DNA from 2 places in the Rossellomorea sp. ABR4_012 genome. Region 2 is predicted to be linked to the other one. Evidence: riboswitches for the same ligand, from Rfam matches in the RefSeq annotation. Region 2 holds a riboswitch; the other holds the start of a gene.
What was found. A riboswitch is a leader RNA that binds a small molecule or an ion and turns the genes downstream of it on or off. The one in region 2 is predicted to bind S-adenosylmethionine.
Positions count from the first base shown of each region.

Region 1: it holds a riboswitch for S-adenosylmethionine, as region 2 does, so the genes downstream of both, ACXAFV_RS04205 (methionine ABC transporter ATP-binding protein) here and ACXAFV_RS00835 (LLM class flavin-dependent oxidoreductase) in region 2, are expected to answer to the same signal.

Region 1 covers NZ_JBSWVK010000001.1:847,631-862,791, forward strand. The annotation lists gene ACXAFV_RS04180 (hypothetical protein) at 1-325, shown strand, start outside; gene ACXAFV_RS04185 (Glu/Leu/Phe/Val family dehydrogenase) at 513-1,892, shown strand; gene ACXAFV_RS04190 (YfhE family protein) at 2,022-2,177, shown strand; gene ACXAFV_RS04195 (DUF1659 domain-containing protein) at 2,526-2,744, shown strand; gene ACXAFV_RS04200 (DUF2922 domain-containing protein) at 2,784-3,002, shown strand; SAM riboswitch class I at 3,369-3,474, shown strand; gene ACXAFV_RS04205 (methionine ABC transporter ATP-binding protein) at 3,599-4,612, shown strand; gene ACXAFV_RS04210 (methionine ABC transporter permease) at 4,602-5,267, shown strand; gene ACXAFV_RS04215 (MetQ/NlpA family ABC transporter substrate-binding protein) at 5,289-6,104, shown strand; gene ACXAFV_RS04220 (S8 family serine peptidase) at 6,321-8,753, shown strand; gene ACXAFV_RS04225 (5'-nucleotidase C-terminal domain-containing protein) at 9,175-12,945, shown strand; gene trhO (oxygen-dependent tRNA uridine(34) hydroxylase TrhO) at 13,004-13,975, opposite strand; gene ACXAFV_RS04235 (penicillin-binding transpeptidase domain-containing protein) at 14,272-15,161, shown strand, end outside.
Region 2 covers NZ_JBSWVK010000001.1:156,449-171,609, reverse strand. The annotation lists gene ACXAFV_RS00880 (DNA-directed RNA polymerase subunit alpha) at 1-101, shown strand, start outside; gene rplQ (50S ribosomal protein L17) at 146-508, shown strand; gene ACXAFV_RS00870 (energy-coupling factor ABC transporter ATP-binding protein) at 846-1,673, shown strand; gene ACXAFV_RS00865 (energy-coupling factor ABC transporter ATP-binding protein) at 1,649-2,518, shown strand; gene ACXAFV_RS00860 (energy-coupling factor transporter transmembrane component T family protein) at 2,515-3,312, shown strand; gene truA (tRNA pseudouridine(38-40) synthase TruA) at 3,326-4,069, shown strand; gene rplM (50S ribosomal protein L13) at 4,544-4,981, shown strand; gene rpsI (30S ribosomal protein S9) at 5,004-5,396, shown strand; gene ACXAFV_RS00840 (DUF421 domain-containing protein) at 5,631-6,353, opposite strand; SAM riboswitch class I at 6,981-7,084, shown strand; gene ACXAFV_RS00835 (LLM class flavin-dependent oxidoreductase) at 7,267-8,637, shown strand; gene ACXAFV_RS00830 (sodium:solute symporter family transporter) at 8,674-10,176, shown strand; gene ACXAFV_RS00825 (DUF2521 family protein) at 10,685-11,131, shown strand; gene cwlD (N-acetylmuramoyl-L-alanine amidase CwlD) at 11,220-11,921, shown strand; gene ACXAFV_RS00815 (STAS domain-containing protein) at 12,091-12,885, shown strand; gene ACXAFV_RS00810 (Mrp/NBP35 family ATP-binding protein) at 13,071-14,120, shown strand; gene gerD (spore germination lipoprotein GerD) at 14,189-14,824, opposite strand; gene ACXAFV_RS00800 (KinB-signaling pathway activation protein) at 14,973-15,161, shown strand, end outside.

The sequences.
Region 1 (15,161 bases), 690 kb from region 2:
TGGTGAACGCTTTAATGCAATTGATGAAATTGCCAGAAGGCATGGAGGAAGATACTATTACATTCCAAGCTCTGACGTAGCTGTAATTTTTGATAAAGAAAGAAAGGCTCTTGCTGGATTAAACTATGGATTTTCAACGAGCATAGATTTAAAAGTATTGTTCGTGGACTTATATGTTTATTACACGGGGACTTCCAAGGAAAAAGCTGCCGCACTTGTTGAACAGGTTATTGAATCAGGGGAGCCGATTGAAACAGGTGATGACAATGGAGAAGGTTCAAAGCTTTGGACAGAGGATGGAACATTGCTTTATGGTTTGTGGTAAATAAACGTACGTTAAATGAAAACTGCTGCCCATTTGAAAGGGAAAGCAGTTTTTTTTTTGGAAACCGAACCTGGTGATTTGAAAACATAGAAACACACATGATTTTCCGTTTTAAGCATAAAAAGATGGGGAACTTTATAACTAATACCAAATACTACTATTTTCTAATTTTAACAGGAGGGGAAACATGATCAGTCAAACGCGAGACATTGTTCAAAAATCATTGGATGCTTTACTGGAAGACCAGAATTTTCTGCCGGAAATGCAGGGGGAAGCGAGGGAGCAGGCTTTTACATCCCTGACAGCGATTTTGTCTACTCCGAATCATGTACATAAGTCTTTCTTGAGGGTGCCGCTTGAAAATGGGCGTGTCGACCGGATCCCTGCTTTCCGGGTGCAGCATAATAATGCGCTCGGACCTTATAAGGGCGGGATTCGATTTCATGAGATGGTGAATGAAGATGAAGTCGTCAATCTTGCTTCACTGATGACGTTGAAAAATGCTCTTCATGATGTTCCGTTCGGCGGCGGTAAAGGCGGAATCATCATCAATCCGCGTGATTACACCGACAAAGAGCTTAATGTGATTGCGAAAAAGTATGTCCAGTATTTCAGTGATGTGCTTGGTCCCGACAAGGATATACCTGCACCTGACATGGGTTCTGGCGAGCGGGAGATGGACTGGATGATGGCCGAGTATAAAAGCATTCACCCGGGTTACCCGTACAGAGGGAGTTTTACCGGAAAAAGCGTGATCAATGGAGGCTCTTTGGGACGCCGGGAAGCAACCGGTAAGGGTGTGTACTTTACCTTCCGATATATGATTTATGATTTTATTAAAAATCAGAAGAATCTGCTCACGAAAACGGATAATATTTTTGCCAAGACAGCCTTGAAATATGAAAACAAGCCATTGACCATTTCTGTTCAAGGGTTCGGGAATGTTGGTTCGGTGGCGGCTCTTGAAGCGTATCAATCCACTCATCTTCAGAACAAAGTGGTTGCGGTGAGTGACAGGAATGTGACGCTGCACAACTCGGATGGACTGGATATTCCTGCGCTTGTTGAATTCACGATGAGAAATAAGGGAGACCTTCCGACCACTGAAGAACAGTTGAAGGAGATTGATGTTAAGGCAGCGATATCGGACAGGGAGGATGTATTATACCTTGATGTGGATGTCCTGATTCTGGCTGCCTTAGAAGACCAGATCCATAAAGATAATATGGAAAAAATAAAGGCAGATATCCTTGTCGAAGGAGCGAATGCCCCTGTCACCACAGAAGCCGACAAATTCTTGAGTGACAAAGGTGTCATTATCGTGCCGGATATCCTGGCCAATGCCGGTGGTGTCATCGTGTCCTATTTCGAATGGCTTCAAGGACGTGAAACCCAATTCTACTCAGAAGACGAGGTGTTCAGGCTACTATATGAAAAAATGCAGGTAACGCTCGATACGGTCCTCCCGCAATTCTTCGGAGACCCATTTCCGCTCCGCCAAAACTGCTACATCCATTCCGTGACCAAACTGTCGACCATCCTGTACAGACAAGGGAAACTTTACTGAATTAACGCATCGAGGGACGGGCCTTTAGCGAGCTAAAGGCCCGTCCCTCTTCAATGTGTTTATACGAATTTCTTGTGGGTAAAGGATTTGTAGAAAGACATTAATAACTTTGAAAGGAGAGATTTCAGCATGGCAGAACGACATGCGAAGAAGCTTCCCTACAAAGGGATTAATACGGAAAGGAACAATGGATTAACGGATACGCAAGAGGTACTTTGGGCGAAAGAATTTAAGCGGGCGACGAAAGCTGGGTATCCGGATGAAGTGAAAAGTCATCGTGAATAGTGGAAATGATTGAAGAACCTCTGTGAACCGTATTTTATATGCGGTTTGCGGGGGTTTTTTGTTTGACTGCATTTTAGGCTTCATTCAAAAAGTGAAATTGAGCTAGCGATCAAAGGAAAAATCCCGGGTGCCAGATCCCTGGTGCCAGGCACAATCAGGCAATTTTGTTCCTGGCACAAAACGCCTTGATTGTACCAGGAACAACCACCACTTATTGTTCCTGGCACAACTCTTCTCCAAGTTCCCGCCTTCTGGAACCCAAAAAACATCAAATCAATATAATCCAAACCAAGGGTGTCCTTTTCCTCCCCCAATCCCTATATAAAAGGTGAAAGGAGGTGAGGCACAATGGCAACAGCGGATTTGAAAGGAACGAAGCTGAGATTTGCATTCAACGACGGGATGGATGAGAAAGGCAACCCGAAGTATAAGTACAAGTCGTACAGCTACATCAAAGGTTCAGCAACTGCAGATGAGATGCACAGTGCAGCTCAGTCGCTAGCAGGTCTTTCGGAGAAAAACTTATTCAACGTAGAAAAGATTCAAAACTTTGATATCAACGCATAATGATCACTGAAATTTTGATAGGAAGGAGGGGATTTCAAAATGGCAAAGGTACTTGAACTTCAATTTAAAACAGAAACAGGAAAGTCTGCGAAAATCAGCGTCAACGATCCGATCGACCCGATCGATACCATCCAGGTGAAAGCAGCTATGGACAACCTGATCGCAACCGGCGTATTCGGCAGCTCAGGCGGCGCTCTAGTAAGCGTAGATGGAGCACGAGTGGTTGAGCGTAATGTAACGGACTATGAAGTTTTATAATAAATGAATGAAGCCACCTCGAAATCCTATATCGAGGTGGGTTTTTCAAATTAAATAAACGATTGTTTAAACCACCAAAAGCTCAACGCAGCAAGGTTTTGAAGTGTTAATCAAACGTTTGTTTAAAAATAGAGGAATGCCTCAAAAGGGAGTTGAGGGAGGCTCACGGGTCACCCGCGGAAAGCGAAGTCTTCCACGGAAATCAAAAGCGGTGTTCAAAAGAGTAAACTACAAAAAACTTTTCCCCGTCCCTTAAACAAAGATAACGCTTACATATATAATCCGTTCAAATCCCTTATTGACTTTCCATATCAAACCATATAATATCTCCTATAAGATTAAAAACTCCGAAAATTAAATACTTTCAAATTATCAAGAGCGACTGAGGGATCAGGCCCTATGACGTCCGGCAACCTCCAATAAGGAACGGTGCCAATTCCTGCAGGATGGATTTCATTCTGAAAGATAAGTCGATGATACAAGAGCGATGCTTCTTTCAGTAATTGAAAGAGGCATTTTTTATTTGTTCAAAACATACTCACGTACTACTCTTGCCGAGACACGGCAATCAATGCAAAAGAAAAGGGGTGTTAAAGATGATCCAAATCAACAACCTTGTAAAAGAATACAAGACAAAAAAGCAAACAGTAATTGGTGTGGATAACGTCTCCGTCACCATACACAAAGGAGAAATCTTCGGCATCGTCGGTTACAGCGGGGCAGGGAAAAGCTCGCTCATCAGGTGCCTTAACTTACTGGAAAAGCCGACTTCGGGGGAAATCATCATCGATGGCCAGGACTTAATGAAGCTGTCTTCTAAAGAGCTGCGCTTCGCTCGCCAGAAAATCAGCATGATTTTTCAGCACTTTCACCTCATCAAAGCGAAGACGGTATATGAGAATCTTGCTTTTGCCTTAAAAGCAGCCAAGGTGCCAAATGCAAATATCAAGCCGCGGGTGACGGAACTTTTAGAAATGGTCGGGTTAAGCGATAAAGCCTATGCTTATCCAGCGCAGCTGAGCGGGGGACAGAAACAGAGGGTCGGAATCGCAAGGGCGCTCGCAAACAATCCATCTGTCCTGCTATGCGATGAAGCGACATCTGCTCTGGACCCCAGCACAACAAAGTCCATCCTCAAACTTTTAAAAGATATCAACAAACAGCTTGGACTGACTATCGTCCTTATCACGCACGAAATGGAAGTGGTAAAAGAAATCTGTGACAGGATGGCCGTCATGCAGGACGGGAGAATCGTGGAAGAAGGCGCGGTTTACGACCTCTTCGCCAACCCGAGACAGCCGCTTACCAAGCAGTTCATCGAAAACATACTGCAGTTCGAATTGCCTCCTCATTTACTGAAGAGCCGAACGGGCAAGCTGATCAAAATCCAGTTCAAGGGTTCGATTGCAGAGGAGAGTGTCGTGTCCGAAGTGTTCCAGAAATACAAGGTTCGCGGCAATATCCTGCACGGAAAAATCGAGTATATCCAGGAAACTCCCCTCGGGATTTTCATCATGGAACTGATCGGGGACGAGACTGAAACACAGGCAGCCATCCGCTACATAACTGCCAAAACACAAAGCCTGGAGGTGCTGGACCGTGCTGCCTGATTCATTGATTGCGATTTTACCAGAGTTGAATAAAGCTTTTCTTGAAACGGTGTATATGGTCGGAATTTCGTTGGCAATCGCGATATTGCTCGGCCTGCCGTTAGGGGTCCTGCTTTTTGTGACAGATAAGGGGTTGTTCCTGCAAAACGGATTCATCAAGAAAATCGTCGGCTTTGTCGTCAACATGGTCCGTTCGATTCCGTTCATCATTTTATTAGTGGCACTCTTGCCTCTTACAAAAATATTGACGGGAACGACGATCGGGCCGACCGCCGCATCCGTGTCGCTGTCTGTAGCGGGGGTTCCGTTTTTTGCAAGAATGGTGGAGACAGCCCTTCGTGAGATTGATAAGGGAGTGATCGAAGCCTCGGTATCGGTTGGGGCGAGTCCGTGGATGATCATCAAGGACGTCCTGCTGCCGGAAGCAAAGCCTGCAGTCATTCAGGCCATCACGATTACAACGATCAGCCTGGTCGCCTATTCCGCCATGGCGGGAATTGTTGGCGGAGGTGGTGTCGGTGACCTGGCAATCCGTTTCGGCTACTACCGCTATGACAATACCGTGATGATCACCACGGTCGTCGTCTTGATCTGCCTGGTGCAGCTCATCCAATATACGGGGGATATTTTTTCAAGATTAGTAGATAAACGATAAACAATTTAGGGGGAAGATTTCATGAAAAAGTGGATTTTACTTTTAGCAGCAGCATTAACAGTCAGCTTGCTTGCAGCCTGCGGCGGAGAAGAAGCGAGCTCGGGGGGCAAGAAAGAAATAACAATCGGTGCGACTTCCGGTCCATACAGTGATATGGTCACAAAAGCCTTCAAACCGGGACTTGAAAAGAAAGGCTACACGGTAGAGGTCAAGGAGTTCAGTGATTACATCCAGCCGAACAATGCATTGGCGCAGGGCGACCTGGATGCTAACCTGTTCCAGCATAAAATCTACATGGAAACATTCGCGAAGCAGCACGGCATGGAGCTTTCGGAGGTCATCGTCGTTCCTACCGCACCGATGGGCATCTACTCAAACAAATTTGATTCTATAGAAGATATCAAAGAAGGCAGCGCCATTGCCATTCCAAACGACCCGACAAACGCAGCCCGCGCATTCCAAATACTAGAGGACGCGAAGCTGATCACATTGAAAGATGGGACAGATCCATTAACGGTATCTGAAAAAGACATCGATAAAAACGTGAAAAACCTTCAATTCAAACCGATCGAAGCGGCACAGCTTCCAAGAGCAGTTGAGAGCGTTGACCTGTCAGCAGTACCGGGTAACTATGCGTTAGCTGCAAAAATGGACTTACTGGACGCATTGCAGCTTGAAAACATGCCTGATCAATACCGAAACCGCGTCGTCATGAACACAAAAGACGTCGATTCACAACTGGCAAAAGATATCAAAGCAGTGGTGGAAGCAGACGAATTTGAAAAAATCATCGATGAAGAATTCAAAGGCTTCGGGAAGCCGGAGTGGATGGAATAATTTAATGCTTTAATGTAGTGAGGGACGGGCCTTTAGTTAGCTAAAGGCCCGTCCGCTTTTTTTGTATTATTTAGTAGAATAATAGTGCTTTTTGCTCAAGGGAAATAAGTATTATTGATTGAATACTAGTAATGTTATGAAATTTTGTTTAATTAAGGAAGGTGAGGGTGTAAGGAATACAAGCAACAAAAAATAAAAAGGAGTTGAAACCCTAAAATGAAAAAACGTCTATTTCATGCTTCAATTTTATCTATCATTCTAGTATTCATTCTATCCACCTTTAGTGTTGGCGCAGCACCACAAGCTAATAAGGCATTTTCCCCTCAATCACAGACACCTCCAGATCTAGCAGAAATCTTTGGTAATGTAGACACCTCGTCTTCCGCAATCACCAGCGTAATTGTAGAACTGGAGGAAGAATCAGTCGTAGAAGCGAAACATAAAGGAAAGAAGCAGTCCAAAGACAACTTGGCAAAAACACGCAGTAAGGTAAAAAAAGATGTTAAGGCTGCAGCAAAGTCAAGTAAGGTAAAACGTGAGTATGATCACGTATTCTCAGGCTTCTCAATGGAACTCAAGTCAAATGAAATTCCGAACATACTGGCAGTGCCAGGTGTTAAAGCAGTTTATCCGAATATTACATACACCATGACGGATTCTAAAGATGTAACAATTGAAGAGGATGCGTATCATCCTGAGATGATGAACAGTGCACCATTTATCGGAGCAAATGAGGCATGGGAATCCGGTTATACAGGTGAAGGAATCACTGTGGCTGTTATCGATACAGGAGCAGATTATACACACCCTGATTTAGCTCATGCGTTCGGTGATTATAAAGGATATGATTTCGTTGATGATGATAATGATCCCCAGGAAACGCCAAAGGGTGATCCGCGCGGAGAAGAAACGACTCATGGAACACATGTATCTGGTACAGTGGCAGCGAATGGACAGATAAAAGGAGTTGCACCTGAAGCGACTTTACTGGCTTATCGAGTATTGGGTCCAGGCGGCAGCGGTACCACTGAAGACGTTGTGGCTGGAATCGAAAGAGCGGTTCAAGACGGGGCTGATGTCATGAACCTGTCCTTGGGTAATAGTTTAAATAATCCTGACTGGGCGACGAGTATTGCACTGGATTGGGCAATGGCAGAAGGGGTCGTAGCGGTTACTTCCAACGGAAACTCAGGACCTGATAATTGGACAGTCGGTTCACCGGGAACTTCACGTGATGCCATTTCTGTAGGAGCCACTCAGCTTCCTTATAATGTATACACTTCTGAGATAACGACTACAGGCGGAGTTGCGTATGAAACGGATAAAGTGATGGGCTTCGCAAGTGATGAAGAACTGCTTGCCCTCGATGGGAACGAGTATGAGTATGTTTATGCAGGTTTAGGGACAGTGGAAGATTTTGAAGGAAAAGATGTAGAAGGGAAAATCGCACTCATCAAACGCGGTGCCATTCCTTTTGTTGATAAAGCATCAAATGCCAAGGCTGCAGGTGCTATTGGAGCAATCATCTTCAATAGTTCATCAGGTGAATTTGAATATGAAATTCCAGGTATGGCAGTTCCAACTTTTAAAATGTCGGGAACAGATGGTCAGAAGATGCTTGATGAATTAAATAAAGGAAACAATACAGTAACGTTTCAATTGCAATTTGACAGGGAAATCGGGGAAACGGTTGCTGACTTCTCTTCCCGCGGCCCGGTAGTGGACACTTGGATGATCAAGCCGGATGTTTCCGCCCCAGGTGTTAATATCGTGAGTACAGTACCAACGCATAATGAAGAGGACCCACATGGGTATGGTTCTAAACAAGGAACAAGTATGGCATCCCCGCATGTTGCCGGTGCTGCTGCCTTACTATTGGATGCCCACAGTAATTGGGGTGTGGATGATGTAAAGGCAGCCCTGATGAATACTGCAGTAAATCTTTTTGACAAATCGGGGGAACCATACCCTCATAATACACAAGGCGCAGGGAGTATACGTCCGGTGGATGCAATCAATGCGGAAACACTTGTCACACCTGGAAGCCATTCCTTTGGTGTCTTCTCCAAAGAAAAAGGTAAGCAGGTAGAAAAACAGCATTTCACGATTAAAAATCTTTCGGACAAAAATAAGAAGTACAGTTTTGATGTACAATTCGAAGGGAACCCGGAAGGTATCAAAGTGAAAACCAGTAAAAACCTGAAAGTTAAAGCCAATAAATCACAAAAAGTGAACTTTAAAGTACAAGTAGACGCAAGTAAATTAGATCCGGGATATTATGAAGGAACTGTAGTAGTCAGTGATGGTGACAGTGAATTAGAAGTTCCGACAATTCTCTTTGTTAAAGAACCCGATTATCCACGTATTGATGGTGGTGTGACAGTTACTGAGACAGAGAACGGATATGATCTTGAAGTATACTTGCCGGGAGGAGCAGAAGAAGCTGGTATTTGGGTATATGATACGGACCTGAATTATGTAGGAGACGGTCCTGTTTATACAAAATTACCTAAACATTACAACACATTAAGCTGGGATGGAAAAATTAACGGAGAAAACCTGGCACCTGGAAACTATTATTTCTTCGTTTATGCAGTTAAAAATGGACAGACGGACTACGTAAATAGCGATGTTGTAACAGTAGAGTAAATAATTTAATAAATTGATCAGAGGCGGGCTTTGCAAAAGGCCTGTCTTTTTTGTTTTTGCACAAGTTGAATGCGAATTTAAGATTATAAGCAAACTGATAATAGGTCTAATTTCACTCTTTGTGTAACATTTGTAAGCCAAAAGTTCTGATTTTGTAAAATAATTGAAAATATCTTAAAATTCGACGAAAAAATGCTATATTTAAAAGGAAGCTTAGTCAAAATTCTACATACTAAGCGGTTATTGGAAATGAATAATGGAGGTGTTTTCATAGGATAAATTGTATATCCGGCTGAAAATCCTTTTGGGGAAAAAGACGGGTTTTCGAGGAGAGAAGTGACATCTTATGTAAGCGTTTTCATTTAAGGTTTGTACAGAACTTACTCTAGACAAAAAAAGAGGAGGAACCAGTTTGAAAATCATGAAAAAGCAGTTGTTTATTTTAACGACGATCTTTGCCATGCTGGTTGGATATATTGTTCCAATCGGTTCGACAGCTTCTGCAGCGGACTATTTGACGGTGCAGGAAGCAATTGAGAATAATGAGGGAACCGGAACTGTAACGGGTTATATTATTGGTCATACAACGTCGACCAATAGTTACGATTTCGAAGCGCCTTTCAGTAATGACTATAACTTTGCTATTGCTGATAGTGTGGATGAAACGGACCCGGCTAATATACTGCCGGTACAAGTTCCGTCTGTTTTCCGTACGGCATTTGGTCTTCAGACAAACCCTGATATTATCGGTAAAAAAGTAATTGTTTCTGGAGACTTAACAGCATATTTTAGTGTCCCTGCACTAAAAAATGCCTCTGCCATGTCCTTCGAAGGTGAACAACCGGAAGAACCAAAACCATACGAAGGCATCGAAGGCTTAAGCATCCATGACATCCAGGGAGAAAGCCACACATCTCCTTATGTTTCTGAAAAGGTAAAAGAAGTAGAAGGAATCGTCACGCATGTTGACGATGCAAGCAACTTCTACATGCAAGACCCTAATCCAGATGAGAACCCTGAAACTTCCGAAGCGTTGCTTGTGTACAAGCCTGCTCACGGCGTTCAAGTCGGCGACCATGTAAAAGTTGACGGCCAGGTGAAAGAATGGGTATTGGATGGCTACAGTGAAAAATTAGAGACAGACCTGGCAATGACAGAACTAAATGCTCAATACGGAAACGTTGTTGTCGCTTCAAGCGGCAATACTCTTCCTGAAGCTCTTGTAATCGGAGAAGATGTAATCCCTCCAACAGAAGTGATCGATAACGATCAGTTCGGTAAATTCGATCCTGACCAGGACGGAATCGATTTCTATGAAAGCCTGGAAGGAATGCGCGTAGCACTTGAGAGCCCAACAATCACAGGACCTCAAAAATACGGTGAACTTCCGGTCATCACAGAGCAAGTTGAAGGAAAAGCGTATACAAAAGAGGGAGCACCTCTACTGACAAAAGAAAATCAAAACCCTGAAAGAATGTTCCTATTATTAGATAACCGTGACTATGTTGCGAAGACTGGTGATCAATTTAACGGAACAGTTAACGGTGTAGTCAGCTACGGCTACAGTAACTTCAAGATCTTAGTGAATGAAGCAGAACTTCCGGAATTGAACGAACGTGAATTCACTCCTGAAGTGACGACGATTGAAAAAGATAACGATGAATTATCCATTGCTGCATATAATATTGAAAACTTCGCAGCTTCTGACACAGAAAAGCGTGACAAGCTTGCTAAATCAATGGTGGAGAACCTGAACTCACCTGACATCATCGGACTTGTCGAAGTATTGGACGAAAGCGGAACGACTGATGATGGTACTGTAAAAGCAGACGCAAACTATAAAGCACTAAGCGATGCGGTTGCAAGCTTCGGCGGTCCAACGTATGCATGGACTGAAGTTGCGCCTCAGGATAAAGAGGACGGTGGTGTCCCAGGTGGTAATATCCGTGTCGGTTATCTTTACAATCCTGAACGAGTGACGCTTGCAGAAGCTCAAAAAGGCGACGCGACAACAGCTGTTGCTTACGAGGACGGATCTCTTACTGTTAACCCAGGCAGAATCGATCCGACTAATCCTGCTTTCGATGACAGCCGTAAGCCATTGGCTGCAGAGTTTGATTTCAACGGTGAAGAAGTGATTGTGATTAATAACCACTTCAACTCCAAAGGCGGAGACCAGCCGTTATTCGGTAAAAATCAACCGCCTGTACTGGGCAGTGAAGCACAACGCCTTGAAATCGCTCAAATTGTAAACTCTTTTGTAACTGATATTCATGAAAAGAATGCTGATGCGAATGTAGTAGTAATGGGAGACTTGAATGACTTTGAGTTCTCTGCTCCATTGCAAACACTTAAAGGGGATGTTTTAACGAACCTTGTTGAAACACTTCCTGAAAATGAAAGATACACGTACACATACCAAGGAAACGCACAAGTCCTTGACCATATGCTTGTTTCCAACCATTTAGCTGCTGGTGCTGAGTTTGATATCGTCAACTTCAACTCTCCTTACATGGAAGAACACGGCCGCGCGAGCGATCACGATGCATTGGTTGCTCAGCTTGATTTTGCAGAAGAAGCGAATGAAGATTTCAATCTTTCAATCATGCATACCAACGATACTCATGCCCATGTTGAAGGATATCCACGTTTATTCACAGCAGTGAACGAGATTCGTGTTGAGAAAGAGAATGCACTGTTATTGGATGCAGGTGACGTTTTCTCGGGTACTTTATACTTCCGTCAATATGAAGGTCTCGCGGACCTTTGGTTCATGAACGAACTTGGTTTCGATGCAATGACATTGGGTAATCATGAATTCGATAAGGATTCAGAGACACTTGCTGCTTTTATCAAAGAAATGAATTTCCCTATGGTATCGTCTAACTTAACCGTAACTGGTGACGCTGACCTCGAACCTTTGGTGAAGAATGAAATCGGGAAACCTGGAGAGGGTGGAAACATCTATCCAGCGATGATCAAAGAAGTGGATGGAGAAAAAGTGGGGATCTTCGGTTTGACAACTCCAGACACAGCTTTCATCTCCAATCCTGGTGAAAATGTTGTCTTTGAAGATGCGGTTGAAAGTTCGACTGCTACGATTAATATGCTCAAAGAAGAAGGCGTAAACAAAATCATTGCACTTTCTCACTTAGGCTACTCTCATGACTTAGAACTTGCTGAAGCAGTGGATGGCCTTGATATCATCGTCGGGGGACACTCTCACACGGTTCTTGAAGAGCCAGTTGTGATTGAAAAAGATGAGCCGACAGTTATCGTGCAGGCTGGCGAATACTTGAACCTTCTTGGTTTATTGGATGTAACATTCAATGCTGAAGGAGTTTTGACAAGTCACGCTGGTGAAGTACTTGATCTTGAGAATTATGAAGAGGATGCGGAAGCTCTAGCAAAAGTACAAGAGTATAAGGCTCCGCTTGAAGAATTGAAAAGTGAAGTAGTAGGTTCGACGGATGTTGTACTTAATGGAGAGCGTAACGATGTCCGCAGAAAAGAAACAAATCTGGGGAACCTGATCACGGATGGAATGGTTGCCAAAGCGAACGAATTTGTAGAGACATATATTGGTCTTCAAAACGGCGGAGGAATCCGTGCTTCCATTAATGCCGGGGAAATCACCCTTGGTGAAGTACTCACTACAATGCCATTTGGTAACCAGCTTGTAACCCTCGATCTTACTGGACAAGAAATCCTGGATGCCCTTGAGCACAGTGTATCCCGCGTGGAAGGCGAAGATGCACCGGGTGAATTCCTGCAGGTATCAGGAATCAACTTCAAGTATGATGTAAACAAACCGGCTGGAGAAAGAGTGTGGTCAGTAGAAGTGAATACAGCTGACGGGTTCCAGGAAATTGACCCTGAACAGACTTACCGCGTAGCGACCAACGCATTTACTGCAAATGGCGGAGACGGTTATGATATGTTCAAACAGGCGAAAGATGAAGGCCGTCAAACAGATTTATTCGTTGTAGACTTTGAAGTGTTTACGGATTATTTGGATACAAACAGCCCGGTTTCACCTGAAGTTGAGAATCGCATTGTCCAGGAAGTAGAACCGGACGATTCAGAGGATCCAGGAGATGGTGAAGATGATTGGGAAGATAATTTTTATGAAATTATTAAAAAGATAAAGAATTGGTTATGTAAAATATTCGGATGGTGCGTCAGACCATAACAACTTGATAGATTGAAAAAAGGAACTGGCTGCGTTTTAGCCAGTTCCTTTTATATAATTAAACTGAAGCTGTCTCTTTCTCAGCCTCAATCACTGCCAAACGCTCTGCCACTTCTTCCTCAGTCAAACCGTGTTCGCTGATATAACGGTTTTCTTCGCTTCTGCGGCACTCGTCAGAGCAGCTTCTCATATATTTATGCTCATTTTCTTCTGAGCAGAGAATTTTCTTATTACATGGCGGGTGGGCACAGTTTACATAGCGCTCACATGGCTCACCGTCATAGTAGTCTTTACCGACAACAACGTGCTCTTTACGGTTAACAGGTACAGCGATACGCTCATCAAATACGTAAAGCTGGCCGTCCCATAGATCACCTTGCACTTCAGGGTCTTGTCCATAAGTGACAATTCCACCGTGCAGCTGAGCAACATCCTCAAAGCCTTCTTTCAATAACCAGCCTGAGAATTTCTCACAGCGGATACCGCCTGTGCAGTAAGTGATGATTTTTTTGTCAGCCAATAATTCTTTATTTTCACGGACCCAATCTGGAAGGTCGCGGAAATTGCGGATATCAGGTCTGATTGCACCTCGGAAATGACCTAGATCGTATTCATAGTCATTTCGCGCATCAAGAAGGATCGTATCTTCTTGTTGGATTTGCTCGAAGAAATCCTTTGGCGCAAGGTACTCACCAGTGATTTCGTGAGGATTCACGTCATCTTCAAGACGAAGTGTCACAAGCTCTGGACGGTACTTTACTTTCAATTTCTTGAACGCATGCTCATCCGCTTCGTCGATTTTGAAGATAGTATCGTGAAAATGAGGGTCATTTTTCATTGCTTCCATATATGCATCTGTCTGCTCAATCGTACCTGAACACGTTCCGTTGATCCCTTCAGAAGAAATCAAGATACGTCCCATAAGGTCGAGCTCCTGGCATAATTCCTTATGCTTCGCAGTCACTTCCTCAGGATTTTCGATTGATACATAGTTGTAGTACAGAAGGACTCTGTAAGGTTTTTGACTCATATTAAATTCCACCTATCGATTTATATTTGCAAGATATAATCTTAGGATCATGTTCCTTATTACTCTTACGACAGTATATTATAACAAAAAATATACATCGTGCACCAGTTTTACTGAAAAAAGTAAAAGGAGTGAGAGGAAGAGGAGGAGGAAAATGGCAGGGGCTATAGAACTAAGTGTTTCTTGACGGACATACCTTAGAGATCGAAGAATACACTAAAATTGAAATTGATTCATTAATTTGAAATAATTAGAAATAGGATTGAGGAGTCATAATAAGGGGGTTGGCCGTACATATGGGTAAAAAGTTGTTTTTGCTTTGTTTTTTGGCGATATCGGGAATGTTAGTTGCAGGCTGCCAGGAAAAAGCACAGCCTGATGACCGATTGAAGGAGTATGTCGATCTTTGGAATGACAAGAAATTTGAAAAGATGTATGATTCATATCTTTCATCTTCAGCAAAAGAATCTTATCAAAAGGATGACATGGTAAAACGAACAAATGAACTATACGAAGACCTGGTTGTAAACGGTCTTAATGTAGATTTTAAAAAGCCAGAAGAAGAAAAAGAATGGGATAAGGAAGAAAAGGCAGAATTCCCTGTCACTATCTCGATGAATACATTGGCGGGCGAGATTTCTTATGAAGAAACCGTCACCCTTCGGAAACAAGAAAAAGACGATGAAGAAAATTGGTATGTGGATTGGCAGCCGGCATTCATTCTCCCTGATATGGAAAAGGGGGATAAAGTGGGTGTTGAGAACATCCCTGCCAAGCGCGGTGAAATCTACGACCTGAATGAAAACCCTCTGGCAATCAACGGGGAAGCTTTTCAAATCGGCATTGTTCCCAAGGAATTTAATGAAAATGATTTAGAAAAGTTATCATCTTTGGTTGAGATGTCTCCTGAAGCAATTCAAAAAGAATTGAACCAAAACTGGGTCCAGCCAGAATATTTTGTGCCGATCAAGAAGCTGCCGATATCTGAACGGCCCCTTGCATTGGACATCATCGAGCTTCCCGGCCTTTATTCAAAACGAGTGGAAGCCCGCCAGTATCCTTACGGAGAAGCAGCAGCCCATATTACGGGATATATCGGAAAAATCAATGCAGAGAAACTGGAAAAGTTAAAAGACAAAGGATACACAGCCCAATCCTTGCTTGGTATAAGCGGGGCGGAGGAAGT
Region 2 (15,161 bases):
AAGAAGATATGATGAAAGTGCGTAACCTAGGACGTAAATCTCTTGAAGAGGTCAAAGTTAAACTTGAAGACCTTGGATTAGGATTACGTAAAGACGATTGATAATCATTTTAGATATATAGTTTCAACAAAGGAGGGAACCCTTAATGGCTTACAGAAAGTTAGGACGTACTAGTGCACAACGTAAAGCAATGCTACGTGATTTAGCTACTGACCTAATCATCAACGAGCGTATCGAAACAACTGAAACTCGCGCGAAAGAGCTTCGTTCAGTTGTGGAAAAGATGATCACATTAGGCAAACGTGGTGATGTTCACGCACGTCGTCAAGCTGCTGCATTCATTCGTAAAGAAATTGCAAACGCTGAAAACAACCAAGATGCTCTTCAAAAGTTATTCTCTGACATCGCTCCTCGTTACAACGAGCGTCAAGGCGGATATACTCGCATTATGAAGGTTGGTCCTCGCCGTGGTGACGGTGCTCCAATGGCAATCATCGAATTAGTTTAATAATTCGTGACTACTAACATTAAGGGCGGGACAGTTAATCCTTAACTGCTTCTTTGCCCTTTTTGTATAAGTGCATGATTGATGATGAAAAGCAGAGCGTTACGATGAGCAGCATGGCTGACTCGTCTAGCTCGTGCGCCCCTTCCGACTTCTATAACGATAGAAGCTGTTCATGGATGAACAAGAAAAGGTATCTTTTCTTTGGTCGGGGTGCAGGCTTTTTTTTATTTATATGGAATTATGATATTTTTTATTAAGCTGGTTTTTAATAGCAGAGAAGAGGCTTTGACTCAGCTGAGAATTGATGAGCATAGAGGAGGTTTGTATCGTGCGAGAGATGATTAACGTTAAAGATGTCTATTTCCGTTATCCGGATCAGGAAGCATATGCCCTGGAAGGAATCAATCTTCATGTAGAGCAAGGTGAGTGGCTTGCAATCGTCGGCCATAACGGATCAGGCAAATCGACACTTGCCAAAATGTTAAATGGCTTGCATTTTCCCGAAAAGGGAGACGTCACTGTGGACGGTATCCCCCTTGAGGAAAAATCCATCTGGGATATCAGGGCTAAAATTGGAATGGTCTTTCAAAATCCAGATAATCAGTTTGTCGGTGCTACAGTGGAAGATGATGTGGCTTTTGGGTTAGAAAACCATGGAGTACCTCATGAATCGATGGTACAAAGAGTGAGTGACGCTTTGAAGCGTGTCCATATGGAAGATTTTCTTGATCAAGAGCCGCACCATTTATCAGGCGGACAGAAGCAGCGTGTAGCAATCGCAGGAGTGGTGGCCCTTCAGCCGGATATCATCATCCTGGACGAATCCACATCCATGCTTGATCCGAAGGGAAAGAAAGAAGTGCTGGAGACGGTCAGGATCCTTAAAGAAAAAGAGAATTTGACTGTTATTTCGATCACTCATGACCTTGAAGAAGCAGCAAAGGCTGATCGAATCATTGTACTGAATAAGGGAAAAGTCTTTAAGGAAGGGACACCACAAGAGATTTTCCTGCTCGAGGATGAATTAAAGAAGTTGGGGCTTGATTCTCCTTTTACCATTAAACTTTCAGGGGCGCTGAAGAATGCGGGTATATCACTACCTAAGAATTATTTTACAGAAGAAGAGCTGGTGAACGAGTTATGGAAATCTCATTTCAACAAGTAGAATATCGGTATTCCTATAAAACCCCATTTGAAAAACTTGCTCTTGAAGATATCAATCTCTCCATTCCTTCCGGTCAGTTCCTGGCAATCATCGGACATACAGGTTCAGGCAAGTCGACATTGCTGCAGCATCTGAATGCACTGCTAAAGCCAACATCCGGACTGGTAAACGTAGGAGACTATGAAATCAGTCACGATAAAAAAACGAAGAGCCTGAAACCAATCAGGCAAAAAGTAGGGATTGTCTTTCAATTTCCCGAACATCAATTATTTGAAGAAACGGTACTGAAGGATATTTGCTATGGCCCTATGAACTTCGGAGTAGCAGAGGAAGAAGCGAAAGAAAGAGCGAAGGAACTGATTGTGAAGGTCGGGCTTTCAGAAGACATTCTTCAGAAATCCCCATTTGATCTCTCAGGCGGTCAAATGAGAAGGGTGGCCATTGCAGGAGTCCTTGCCATGAATCCGGATGTGATCGTATTGGACGAGCCTACAGCCGGTTTGGATCCGCGGGGACAGCGTGAGATCATGGATATGTTCTATGACCTTCATAAAGAGAAAGGACTGACCACCATTCTTGTCACGCACAGCATGGAGGACGCAGCTCACTATGCAGATGAGATTGTCATCATGCAGAAGGGGCGCTTACAGAGGAAGGGAACGCCTCAAGCAATCTTCTCGAATCCAGAGGAATTGTTTGAAATGGGGCTGGATGTTCCTGATGTGGTCAGATTCCAGTTCAAGCTGGAAGAGCGTATCGGCAGGAAGATCGGCGTCACCTGTTTGACGATTGAAGAACTGGCCGATGCCATTGGTTCCCTTGAAGAAGGGAGTGGCCCGCTATGATGGAAAAAATGATTTTCGGTCGTTATGTACCGGCAAATTCCATTCTTCACAGCATGGATCCACGATCGAAGCTGCTCTTTATTTTCGGATTTATTTGTATCGTCTTTTTAGCAAATAATGTTGTCACCTATGCCTTATTAGGGGCATTTACTCTGACTGCACTGATCTTTTCCAATCTTCCCATCCGGTTCATCATCGGAGGGTTGAAACCCATTCTATGGCTGATCTTGTTTACGTTCTTCCTGCATGTGTTCTTTACAAAAGAAGGCGGGGTCATCCTGAATCTTGGTTTCCTTAAAATTCATGAGGAAGGGCTGCGTCAGGGGATATTCATTTCCCTGCGATTCTTTTACTTGATCCTGATCACTTCATTACTGACTCTGACGACATCACCGATCACGATTACAGATGGCCTGGAAACATTATTGAACCCTTTGCGGAAGGTGAATTTCCCTGTTCATGAGCTTGCGCTGATGATGTCGATTTCTTTACGGTTCATCCCGACCCTGATGGAAGAAACGGATAAGATCATGAAGGCACAGATCGCGAGGGGAGCAGAATTTTCTTCAGGTCCGATAAAAGATCGGATCAAGGCGATCATCCCATTGCTCATCCCTTTATTCGTGAGTGCGTTCAAGCGTGCAGAGGACCTGGCTACGGCCATGGAAGCAAGGGGTTATCAAGGCGGAGAAGGTAGAACGAAATACAGGCTTCTTTCCTGGCATAAAAAAGATACAGGCGCACTGGTTGTACTTGGCATCCTGGCAGCCTTATTGCTATTCTTCAGAGGATAGGAGGATTAATCAAATGACGCGGGTAAAATGTACGATTTCATATGACGGTACCCATTTCAGCGGATATCAAATACAGCCAAACCAGCGTACTGTACAGGGACTCCTCGAAGACACTCTCTGTGCGATTCATAAAGGGGAGCGGATTCGTGTCACCGCTTCGGGCAGGACGGATGCAGGGGTCCACGCACACGGCCAGGTATTCCACTTTGATACCCCGCTGTCCATTCCTGAAGAAAAGTGGCCGGTAGTCCTTAATACTCGTCTTCCTGACGAAGTGACCATCAAAGACGCTGAATGTGTGTCTGACGACTTCCATGCGAGATTTTCAGTTAAGAGGAAGGAATATCGTTACAGAGTCTACACAGCCGAATCGAGAAGTCCTTTCTATCGTCATTTTGCTCTCCACTACCCTCTTACTATTTCAGTAGATGAGATGAAAAAGGCGGCGCGGGATTTAATAGGTGAGCATGACTTTACAAGTTTCTGCTCAGCTAAAACAGAAGTACAAGACAAAGTAAGATATCTTCAGAGCATCACCATCACTGAACAGGAAGACGAAATCATTTTTTCCTTTACGGGGAATGGTTTTCTTTACAATATGGTGAGGATCCTCGTCGGCACCCTGCTGGAAGTAGGTAACGGGAATCTACGCAGTGAGGACATGAAAACCATACTTGAAGCCAAAGACAGGAACGAGGCGGGGAAGACCGCCCCGCCGCACGGATTGTATCTTTGGAAGGTGGAGTATGGGGATTGATAGAAAGTCGTCCATGCTAGAGAGAAGTTTTTTAAATTGCTGTAAGCCGGTTCCAGCGGTTGATTGGAGTGCAAGACGAAGACTCCTATCAGAAATGCGAAAGGGCTTTGCTCAGAAGCGTGTGGCATAAGTCGAATTGGCCACGAAGGCGTTCTTTGCCTTCTTGGTCGATTTGGCTTATGACATGTGCTTCTAAGCCCTGCAGCTGGACAGTTCCAGCCCTTGCCGAGGAGGCTCCCCGCTCGCCCGCGGAAAGCGAAGTCTTGCACGGAAATCAATAGCGGAGTTAAAAAGACTAAACTGGAAATAAACTTTTTCTCTAAAACAACTAATCCAGGTGTAACATCCCCTTGACAATCACCTGGGAACAAGATATTATAGCATATGGTATGTTATTAACCCCACGATAAGCCCCGGAATCTTATTGTGATTAGAAAATAAATACTACGGATTCATTTAATAGGAGGTAAACTCATGCGTACTACGTATATGGCAAAAGCCAACGAAATCGATCGTAAATGGTACGTTGTAGATGCTGAAGGCAAAACTCTAGGTCGTCTAGCAAGTGAAGTCGCTTCAGTTCTACGCGGTAAACACAAACCAACTTTCACACCACACGTTGACACTGGTGATCATGTAATCATTCTTAACGCTTCAAAAATTGAATTGACTGGTAAAAAGCTTACTGACAAGATCTATTACCGTCACAGTAACCACCCTGGTGGTTTGAAGCAGCGTACTGCATTAGAAATGCGTACAAACTACTCAGAGAAAATGTTAGAGCTTACTATCAAAGGTATGCTTCCTAAAGGTTCTCTAGGTCGTCAAATGATCAAGAAGCTACATGTATACTCTGGATCTGAGCATCCACACCAAGCACAACAACCAGAAGTTTACGAACTTCGTGGATAATTAAAAAGAGGAGGTTATTATCTTGGCTCAAGTTCAATATTACGGAACTGGTCGTCGTAAGAGCTCAGTAGCTCGCGTACGTTTAGTACCAGGTAACGGTAACATTGTTATCAATGATCGTGAAGTAGAAGTATATATCCCATTCGCAGCACTAAGAGAAGTAATCAAGCAACCATTAGTTGCAACTGAAACTCTTGGTAACTATGACGTTTTAGTAAACGTACACGGTGGAGGTTACGCTGGTCAAGCTGGTGCGATCCGTCACGGTATCGCTCGTGCTTTACTTCAAGCTGATCCTGAGTACCGCGGTACTCTAAAACGCGCTGGATTGTTAACTCGTGACGCTCGTATGAAAGAACGTAAAAAATACGGTCTTAAAGGCGCTCGTCGTGCACCACAATTCTCTAAGCGTTAATTTCTGCTTTCGAAGACTCTCAACCTTTTGGGTTGGGGGTCTTTTTTATTTAATTATTGGATTATGTACGAAATAAAGGAGAAAAGATTGCCGGGGGTATCAATCATATATCTTAAATCAGGGAAAGGTATTGGCCCTCCTGATAAAAGGCTCATTTACAAATCGTTTTAAGAATAGAATCCGAATCCAAGGGGGCAGGGAGGGGGAAAGGGCATCTAAATATAGAAAGAACTATTAATGCAAAATTTCTGGTTCAGTTTTTGTTAAGTCGTTTTTAAAAGAAAAGTGCAATTCATGATTTTCGTTAATCGATGCGAAAAAAATGCTGTCCATTTTATTAATCCCTTTCTTTTGTAATTGATTTCTTAACCAAGTCTCACTTAAATTCATATCAGTAAGAACGGACTGATAAATTTCCCCTTCGATAATAACGGGATATGCAATACCTGCATGTTTTTTTTCAATTCCTAAGTCTTCTATGGTAACCGGAGCTTTATTAGATTGCTTGTACACTGTTAACCTGCCATTTGCTTCTACTATGGCAAGTTCAACATCTTTTATGTCAAATATATCTTTCTCTCTAAGCATTTGAAGAATATTGTCTAAAGAATAACAGAGACGTCTCAAATTCCCAACGAGAAATGTTCCATTTTTTATAACAGCAGTCGGTTCAAATGTGAGAAGTTTACCGATCTTCCGTTTTTTTATAACGATTTTAGAAATAACTTTTTGCAATAAACCTATTGCTATAACTGCTGCAGCAGTATGAATATGCCTAATATTAGGATCAGCAATATCTGCACCTACAACTGCACCTAGTGTTAAAATAATTAAAAAATCGAAAACCGGCAATTCACCTATTGATCGCTTACCCATATATAAAGTAACAATTAATAACAAAGGTAAAATTGTTATAATCCTTCCAAATACAATAAAAATCTCTTTAATCGTCTCCATAAATTTCCCCCTTTAATCAATTCTGAATGGATAGATAATCCCTTTTTGTACTGGTAATGTCCACAACCTGTAAAAAATACAACAAGTTTTTCTTTAACTTCAAAATCGTTTCCGCCTTTAATTGAAATATATAGTTAAAGTGCTCTTTATGTAGTTTTTTATTCATTTACCCTGTATTTGAATATAGTCTATCCAACTCCCCCGGGGCATTTATAGTGAAGAAAGTGGTGAAAGGATTAAATGATGTTGATACTTGTAAAATTAGCTTTTTTGAAGAATCTGATAGTCGGCAGTTTCCGGCGCAAACAATAATTTATCAGCAAGTAAGTAATCTCCAAACTCTATTGTAAAAAAAATTGTTTTGAAAAGATTATTTTTGACTATACTCCAAACCCCAATATAGTTCAAAGTTCCTTTGAACAGGTTAGATAGAATCGTGAGAGATGTTGAATTAGCACCATGGTTTCGAAATTCGTTTCATATTCTATGGAAAAGTCAGTAAGCGTTTTCAACAAAAAAACTGTGACAATCTTCACAGATAAACACTATATAAGAATAAATTCTGATTTGACAGATTATTTCGACTCCGTTATGATGATAAAAATTCAAACAAAAAAATAGAATATTTCCTTATCAAGAGTCGGGGGAGGAACCTGGTCCCGTGATCCCGCAGCAACCGTTACTTGTAACAAGGTGCTAATTCCAGCAAGCAGATGCTTGAAAGATGAGAGGATGGTATATACAGAACCTCTTCCTCATCGGAAGAGGTTTTTTTAGTAGCAGCGCAGGTCGGCTTTTAAAAAAGGCAGTTACGCTGTTATTAAACCAAGTATAACTATAAGATTACTTCTTTCAATTCTCCCTGCCATGGTCATAGTACATTTCATAATAAAGCAAAAAGGAGATTTGTCTTATGAAAAAACAGATTCATTTAAATGGCTTCATCCAAAACTCGCCGTCCCCGCATTCAACCGGATTATGGAAACATGAAAAAGATCAGGGTACGTCGCACAACAGCTTAGCTTATTGGGTGGAAACGGCTCAAACGCTTGAACGCGGGAAATTTGATGCGATGTTCATTGCTGATGTGCTGGGTACCTACAGCGTATATGAAAACAGTCATGATGCAGCAGTCAGGGGCGCGGTACAGCTGCCTGCTCATGATCCGCTCATCCCCATCTCGGCAATGGCCGCGGCAACGGAGCATCTAGGATTTGCGCCAACCATCTCCACGACTTATGCACAGCCTTATTCACTGGCACGGCAGTTATCAACGCTGGACCATTTAACAGGAGGAAGGGTTGCATGGAATGTGGTGACATCCTATTTGGAAAGTGAAGCCGTCAATCTCGGGCTGTCTGGAAGGCTCCCAAAGGAACTCCGATATGACCGTGCTGATGAATTTCTCCAAGTGGTTTATAAGCTGTGGGAACACAGCTGGGAGGACGATGCGGTTGTTTATGATAAAGAAAATGACACGTTTGCTGATCCGAATAGGGTTCATTCGATCAACCACGAAGGAGAGTTTTTCAGAGTGCCGGGCCCTCATCTGGTAGAGCCGTCCCCACAGCGCACCCCGGTATTATTCCAGGCAGGATCTTCTCCAAAAGGAAGGGATTTTGCAGCAAAACATGCAGAAGCAGTATTTACTAAAAATCATTCGCTGGACGGATTGAAACTGTACACAAACGATATCCGCAGACGGGCGGGGGAGCAGGGGAGAAAACCGGATGAACTTCTTATCTTCCCGATGATCCTGCCGATCATTGGGTCAACTGAAGAAGAAGCGTTTGCAAAATATGAAGAACTTACGAGTCACGTCAGCTACGAAGGCACCGCTTCTCTTTTATCAGGTCATACAGGGATTGATTTTTCACAATTTGACCCTGATCAGTATATCGATGACATCGAGACGGATGCCATGCAGGGAAATCTCGATATGTATGGGAAGGATCCAAACAAAAGATGGACGCTCCGTGAAGCGATTAAAAATCATGGGCTTGGCAATGGAACGGTAAAATTCATCGGTACACCTGAGCAAATTGCAGATGAAATCGAGAAATGGGCTGTTGAAGGTGATGCGGATGGTTTTAATATCGCCCAGACGTATTCACCGGGTACATTTAGCGAGTTCGTCGATCATGTGGTTCCCGAACTCCAAAAGCGGGGGATCTACCGCAAGGAATATGAAGGACCAACATTGAGAGAGAACATGTTTGGCAAAGGTCATAAACACTTGCCCGATCATCACCCGGCGAAAAAGCTTGTACCAGTTCATTCATAGGAAGCAACTAATTTGAGTAAGAGAAAGGAGTAGGGAATGAGTCAATTAGCATTGTATACATGGATAGGATTTGCTGTATTTCTTGCAGCTATGTTCGCACTGGGATTAATCAGTGCCAAAAAGACAAAAAGCGTCAGCGATTTTGCCATTGGCGGTGGTAGTCTCGGACCTTATGTGTTGGGTCTTTCCTTTGCCGCCACCTACCTGAGCGCGGCCACCTTCCTCGGCTACCCGGGCTGGTCGCATGATTGGGGGCTTTCGAATCTTTGGCTGTTTTTAGCGATCATCGGCGGGGGACCGATTGGTGTACTGATGGTTGCCAAGAGAGTGCGTAAACTGAATACCGGACAAAAATCACTTTCCCTTCCTGACTGGCTTGGTGATTTTTATAACAGTGACTTCCTACGGGTCGGTTCAGGGCTGATCTTACTTTTCAACATTTTTTATATTGCGGCCCAATTTGTTGCAGGTGCCCGGATTTTTGAATATCTTCTTGGAATGTCCTATAAGGGCGGGCTGGTTTTCATCGCGGTGATCGTAGTTCTGTACGTTTTCGGCGGAGGGGCCTTTGCCGACATTTATACAGATGCTGTTCAAGCGGTCATGATGGCAGTGGCAGGTATCTTTATCTTTATTTCTGGAATAGTCGTTTTCTGGAAGGGGAGCATCACTTCGACGTTCACGGGCATCAGCGGTAAATTGGCCGGGCAGGATTCGAATTTGGTTCAGGTATTCAATCCCGATTCCGCTCATTTTTCATCCCTGAGTTTAGTGACAGGTGCGATCGTGATTCAATGGGCATTTGCGTCCGCCCCGCATCTGTTTAACAAGGTATTGGGCCTTAAAAGCGAAAAAGATCTCGGGAAAATGATTTTGACCTATGTGATCGCTGCTTCTTTTTCGCTTTTTGTACTATTCGGTGGCATTTACAGCAGGGCAGCGCTGGGAAGTGACATTACAGCCCCTGACCTTGCACTGATGGAATATGCGGTATGGGCATTCCCTGCCATCATTGTAGCCATCCTTGGTGTTGTGATTCTCGCCGCCGCCATGTCGACAACGGATGGATTATTTGTTTCGATTTCAACTGTGTTTGCCAATGATATCTTCCTGAAAGTGCTGGTGAAAAGAGGGATTATTAACGTGAGTGACTCCAAAGCGGAGAAGATTGCGTTACAAATCAGCCGTTTGTCAGTACCGCTTATCGGACTGGTGGCATTTCTGATCGTCTTAAAGCCGCCGGCGTACATGGGTGATATCATGTGGATTGGTATTTCAGGAATCGCCGCAGGAACTATGGGACCTATTTTGTATGCAGTCTACGGACGAAAAAAAGCGTCCGCCCGGGCAGCGGAACTTTCAATGGTCATCGGCCTTCTTTCCTACCTCATCCTTTATTTTGGAGGAATCGTGCCGAGCACCATGGCAGCCGGGGCCGTTTCAACCTTTATAGGGATAGCGACAATTGTGATCCTCGCCCCTATCATCAAAGAACCTCAAACCAACCAAACAATCGAAAAAGTGTACAACATTAAGTGACAGAAAGGATGAAGAAGATGTTTGTAAACGAAATGCTCTCAATATGGCTATACGGATTCATCGCATTTCTCTCCATCACCGGGCTATCACTGTGGAAGTGGTATTTTACAAAATAATGCGAGCGAACCACCGGGACGAGGAATAATATCTTCGTCCCTTTTTCATTAGTATGTTGTTGTTCCATCGTTGAAAGTATGCAGCAGTTATCAGTAGTAGCAGTTATTGATAGACTAACCTTACATAGAGGTTGGTCTTGATCTTTTCTATTACCTGTTACTGAAATTTTTGGACCTTTCCAGCGGTCGATTTGGCTTATGTGATGTGCTTTTAAGCCCTGCAGCTGGACATTTCCCCTCGAGGAGGCTCACCAACCGCCCGCGGAAAGCGAAGTTTTGCACGGAAATCAATAGCGGCATTCAGAAGCTTCTCATCCATCAAAATTGGTAACAGTTACTCGAATGAAGACTTCTCTTAAGAAGGAAAATACGTTCAAAGGGGTGGATTTACATTGAACGTTATTACAACATTCAATACAAAGAGAAGAGAAAAACAAATCAAAACAGAAAGAAAACTACTGAAGGAAATCTCAATCAAAATGCTCCAGGAAAGTGTAAGGAAGCATTTCGGATATATAAAAATTCAAGGCGGTGTATTCATGCAGCAGGGGTTTGACGAGGCATGCTTCGATGTCGCGATTGAAGCCTATCTGCTTGGAGGAAAAGTAAGCAAGTTTGGATATTCCGGAGAAGACAGAGAATCGGTAAAAAAGCGTTGCAGGGAAGAATTAAAGCATTTCATCGATACGCTTTATAACTTTTGGCTGTATTGGTCTGAAATGGGGATTTCCAATCAAGTGGACGAATCCATTTTCTACAGCTGCGAACACTTTGTTGAAACATGGTGGTCAGAAGGGTATGAAAAGGGGGTCAAGCGCCTTAAGCTTCGGCTTCACTAATTTTTTCGGTTCTAAAAGTGTTTCTTGTCCCATATTTTTAGTAAAGAACAGCATGGTTACAATTTTTACTGAAAATAGGGGGAGAGACATGAGACAGAAATTGAAGCTTGCAGGGATTATTGCTGCCCTCGGTATCCTGTTATTTATTGTTCAATATAAAATTATGGACAAAGATACATGGGATTCATGGAATCTTCCCTTGTCAGGTAAGATTATATATATTGATCCTGGTCATGGGGGGCCGGATGGCGGAGCGGGGGATAAAGACGCATTGGAAAAGGATATCGCATTGAATGTCTCCCTGATGATCAGAGATTACCTTCAGGAGCAGGGTGCACTTGTGCTCATGACCCGGGAAGAGGACAAGGATCTGGCTGATGAACATACAAAAGGGTACAGCAGGAGAAAGGTAGAAGACTTGCACAAGCGTCTGAACCTGATCAATGAGTCAGAAGCAGATATGTTTTTAAGTATTCATTTAAATTCAATTCCTTCTCCTAAGTGGAGCGGGGCACAGACCTTTTATAATCCTAAGTATGAAGAAAATAAGGCTCTTTCAAAAGCCATACAAAAAGAGATCACCCGGAATTTAGAAAATACAAGCCGGGAAGCAAAAGGACTTCAAAGTGTGTATATCTTAAAGCATGCGAAAAAACCGGGTGCTTTAGTGGAAATTGGCTTCCTTTCAAATCCTGAAGAACGGTCGAACCTGCTCAAAGATGATTATCAGGAAAAAGTAGCTGCTTCCATCTATCAGGGTGTCCTGAATTATTTAACCGAAGAGGATTAATGATCAAAGCTTCTCCTAAAGCAGGAGCGGCTTTTTTGTGTTGGTGTTAAACACAAACTTTACATTAAAACTACGTTAAGAAAGAACAGGAGAGGGGTATAGAGTATTAGAAGTCTCGAAGTGGTCTACACTTGAGATAGACAAGTAATTAGGATAGGAAGGGTTCAAAATGAAAGCATCGATTATTGAAATACTCGAACAACATTATAATGATCTTTATACCAGATGGGTCCAGGATTTAGAAGAAACGACAGACAGGTTGAATATATCCTATTACCAGCATACCCAAGTGAAGAATGAGTTGTTCGAATCCATCTATAAAAGCCTTCTACAGGAGAATGAGAGCTATATCAAGGACTTTGATGAATTATACAAAAAAATAGTTGAAAACAAAGAAGCTCTTGAATACATTTCTACCGGATATCAATCGTTTAGAAGGGTTGCCCTGTTCATTCTTATAAAGGAAGATTTATCAAAAGAGGAAGTATTGGACATTTATGATGAAGTCGACCGCTGGTTTGATCCCGTTTTCAATAAAATGATCAGTAAGTGTACAGACTCATGGGAAGAGACGTTCGATGTACAGAAGAAAACGCTGGTTGAACTTTCTGCCCCCGTCATTCAATTATTCGACCATATTTCGGTGATGCCATTAGTCGGTCATATCGATGAAGAAAGGATCAACCGTATTAAAGAAAACCTGTTAGCAGGAGTAACGAAATATCATTCCTCCATTGTCTTTATGGACATTACTGGAGTGCCTGTATTAGATACCTTTGCGGCACAGGGGATCATTGAATCTACAAGGGCGGCCGGACTGCTCGGTGCAGAATGCATCCTGGTAGGGGTTCGTCCTGAGATAGCTCAGACGCTGATCAATCTGGGAATTGATTTAAAGGAACTGAAAACGTTCAGTTCCCTGAATAAGGGATTAGTGTTTGCGCAGAATCAATTGGATCATTAATCACAATCAAAAGGGCTGTCTGAATGGCGGTCCTTTTTTGATTCTTGCCGCCTTTTGGTGGCAGCCTCAACAATTCGGAATAATATACAACAAAAGTATTCCGACCCTTTTACACGTTATTTCTGATAACGATATGTTATACTATTAGTAGTTGTAAACGAATACATAAAAAAGGGTGGTTATTCATGTTAACAGAACAGCAGACTCGCGATCTTTTATCCCAGCTAAAGGATCCTTTTTTACATAAAACGTTAAAAGAAACCAACGGTGTTGTTGAAGTTAGTGTGAAAGAAGAAAAAGAGCATGTGAGTGTGAAGATTGCACTTGCTAAAACCGGTTCAGGCGAACAATTGCAATTCCAGCAACAGGTTGTCCAATTATTAAAGGACAATGGAGCGGCATCTGTGGGAATTCGTTTCACTGAACTTCCTCAAGAAGAACTTGAAAAGCATAGAGGGACAGGTGGAGAAGGCACTGATTTATTATCGCCTGCAAGTAAAACGACGTTCATTGCCATCGCCTCGGGTAAAGGCGGTGTGGGTAAATCCACTGTTTCTGTTAACTTGGCTGTGGCACTGGCACGTCAAGGAAAGAAAGTGGGATTGATTGATGCGGATATTTACGGGTTCAGTGTTCCGGATATGATGGGAATCGTAAAGCGTCCGGTAGTCCGCGGGGAAAGAATTATCCCAGTAGAACGTTTCGGGGTTAAAGTCATTTCAATGGGCTTCTTCGTTGAAGACAATGCGCCGGTCATTTGGAGAGGACCGATGCTTGGTAAAATGCTGAATAATTTCTTCTCGGAAGTAGAGTGGGGAGACTTGGATTATCTTCTATTGGACCTGCCTCCGGGTACAGGGGATGTTGCACTTGACGTTCATACGATGCTTCCGCATTGTAAGGAAATCATTGTCACCACCCCTCATCCGACAGCGGCATTTGTTGCAGCCCGTGCCGGAGCGATGGCATTACAGACCGATCACGATATCCTTGGTGTCGTGGAGAACATGTCTTACTTTGAAAGCAAGCTGACCGGTGAGAAGGAATTCGTATTCGGACAAGGCGGAGGAGAAAAGCTGACAGAGGAATTGCGTACAGACCTTCTGGGAAAACTGCCTCTGCAGCAGCCTGATTGGAATGAAGAAGATTTTGCGCCTTCGATTTATGCGGAAGACCACAGGCTGGGGCAGATCTATGGGGAAATCGCCCATAAAGTCATTGGAAAATTATCATAACAAAATGAAAGGACAAATGGAGAGGACTGTGTCCCTTGCCATTTGTCCTTTTTTATATGGACTTTGGTTTAGCCGCCGCCACCGCCGCCGCCTTCTGAACCTTCAGAAGACCCGCCGCCGCCGGTTTGTCCGCCTTCGCCGCCTTCTTCTCCTTTTCCACCGCCAGCTTCCTCGGCAGCTTTAAGAAGGATATCCTGTATCTTTGCTTTAAACAACGGGCTCTCAAATGTTTCAAGTACCACTTTTTGAAGGTGTTCGCGGTACTCCTTACTCTTTAAGGCCTCTGTCAATTCTTTTTGAAATTCAGGATCTTTCATTAAATCCATCATCATACCTTGATACTCTGGATCCTTCATCAAATCTTTGAGTAGCTTCTCGTTGCCTTCCTTCATGCTTTTTGCCATGGATTCGGCAAACTTTGGATCTTCGATGGCTTTCTTCCAGAATTCAGTGCCTTTATCAGACGTAAGGGTTTCAGAAATGGTATTCTTTACAACTGCTTGGTCCATAATAAGCTCTGCCTTCATTTTTTCATCTTTCATCACTTCTTGTATTGCCTTTTTTCCATCGTCGGTTTTTAATATATCGACAACCATTTTCTTGGTCTCTTCATAATCCATTTTACTGCCGCCTGTTTCCCCTCCGCCGCCGCAAGCGGACAAAAGAAGAACAGTCAGTAGAAAAAGAAAGGAATATCTTTTCATGGGTAGGCTCCTTCCATACAAATTCCCTTACCTTTAATATGAGGAATTGTGAAAAAAATATACACATCCAATAGTGGAACCTAGATTTTTTAAGGAAGCGTTGGTACAATCAACAGAGTGTATATTTTATATTTGGAGGAAAAATGAAGTGACCATCCGAAATTGGATTCGTTTTTTTGTACATACATTGATTCTTGGTGGAGCAGTGACGGCTATTGCCTCTCTATTCATTAGATGGGATCAATACAGCCCTTATATTCAAGATGGAAATGTAATCGGGATATTATCCAGCCTTTTATGGTTTTTATTTGTGGGATTTACTTTCAGTGTCATAAGC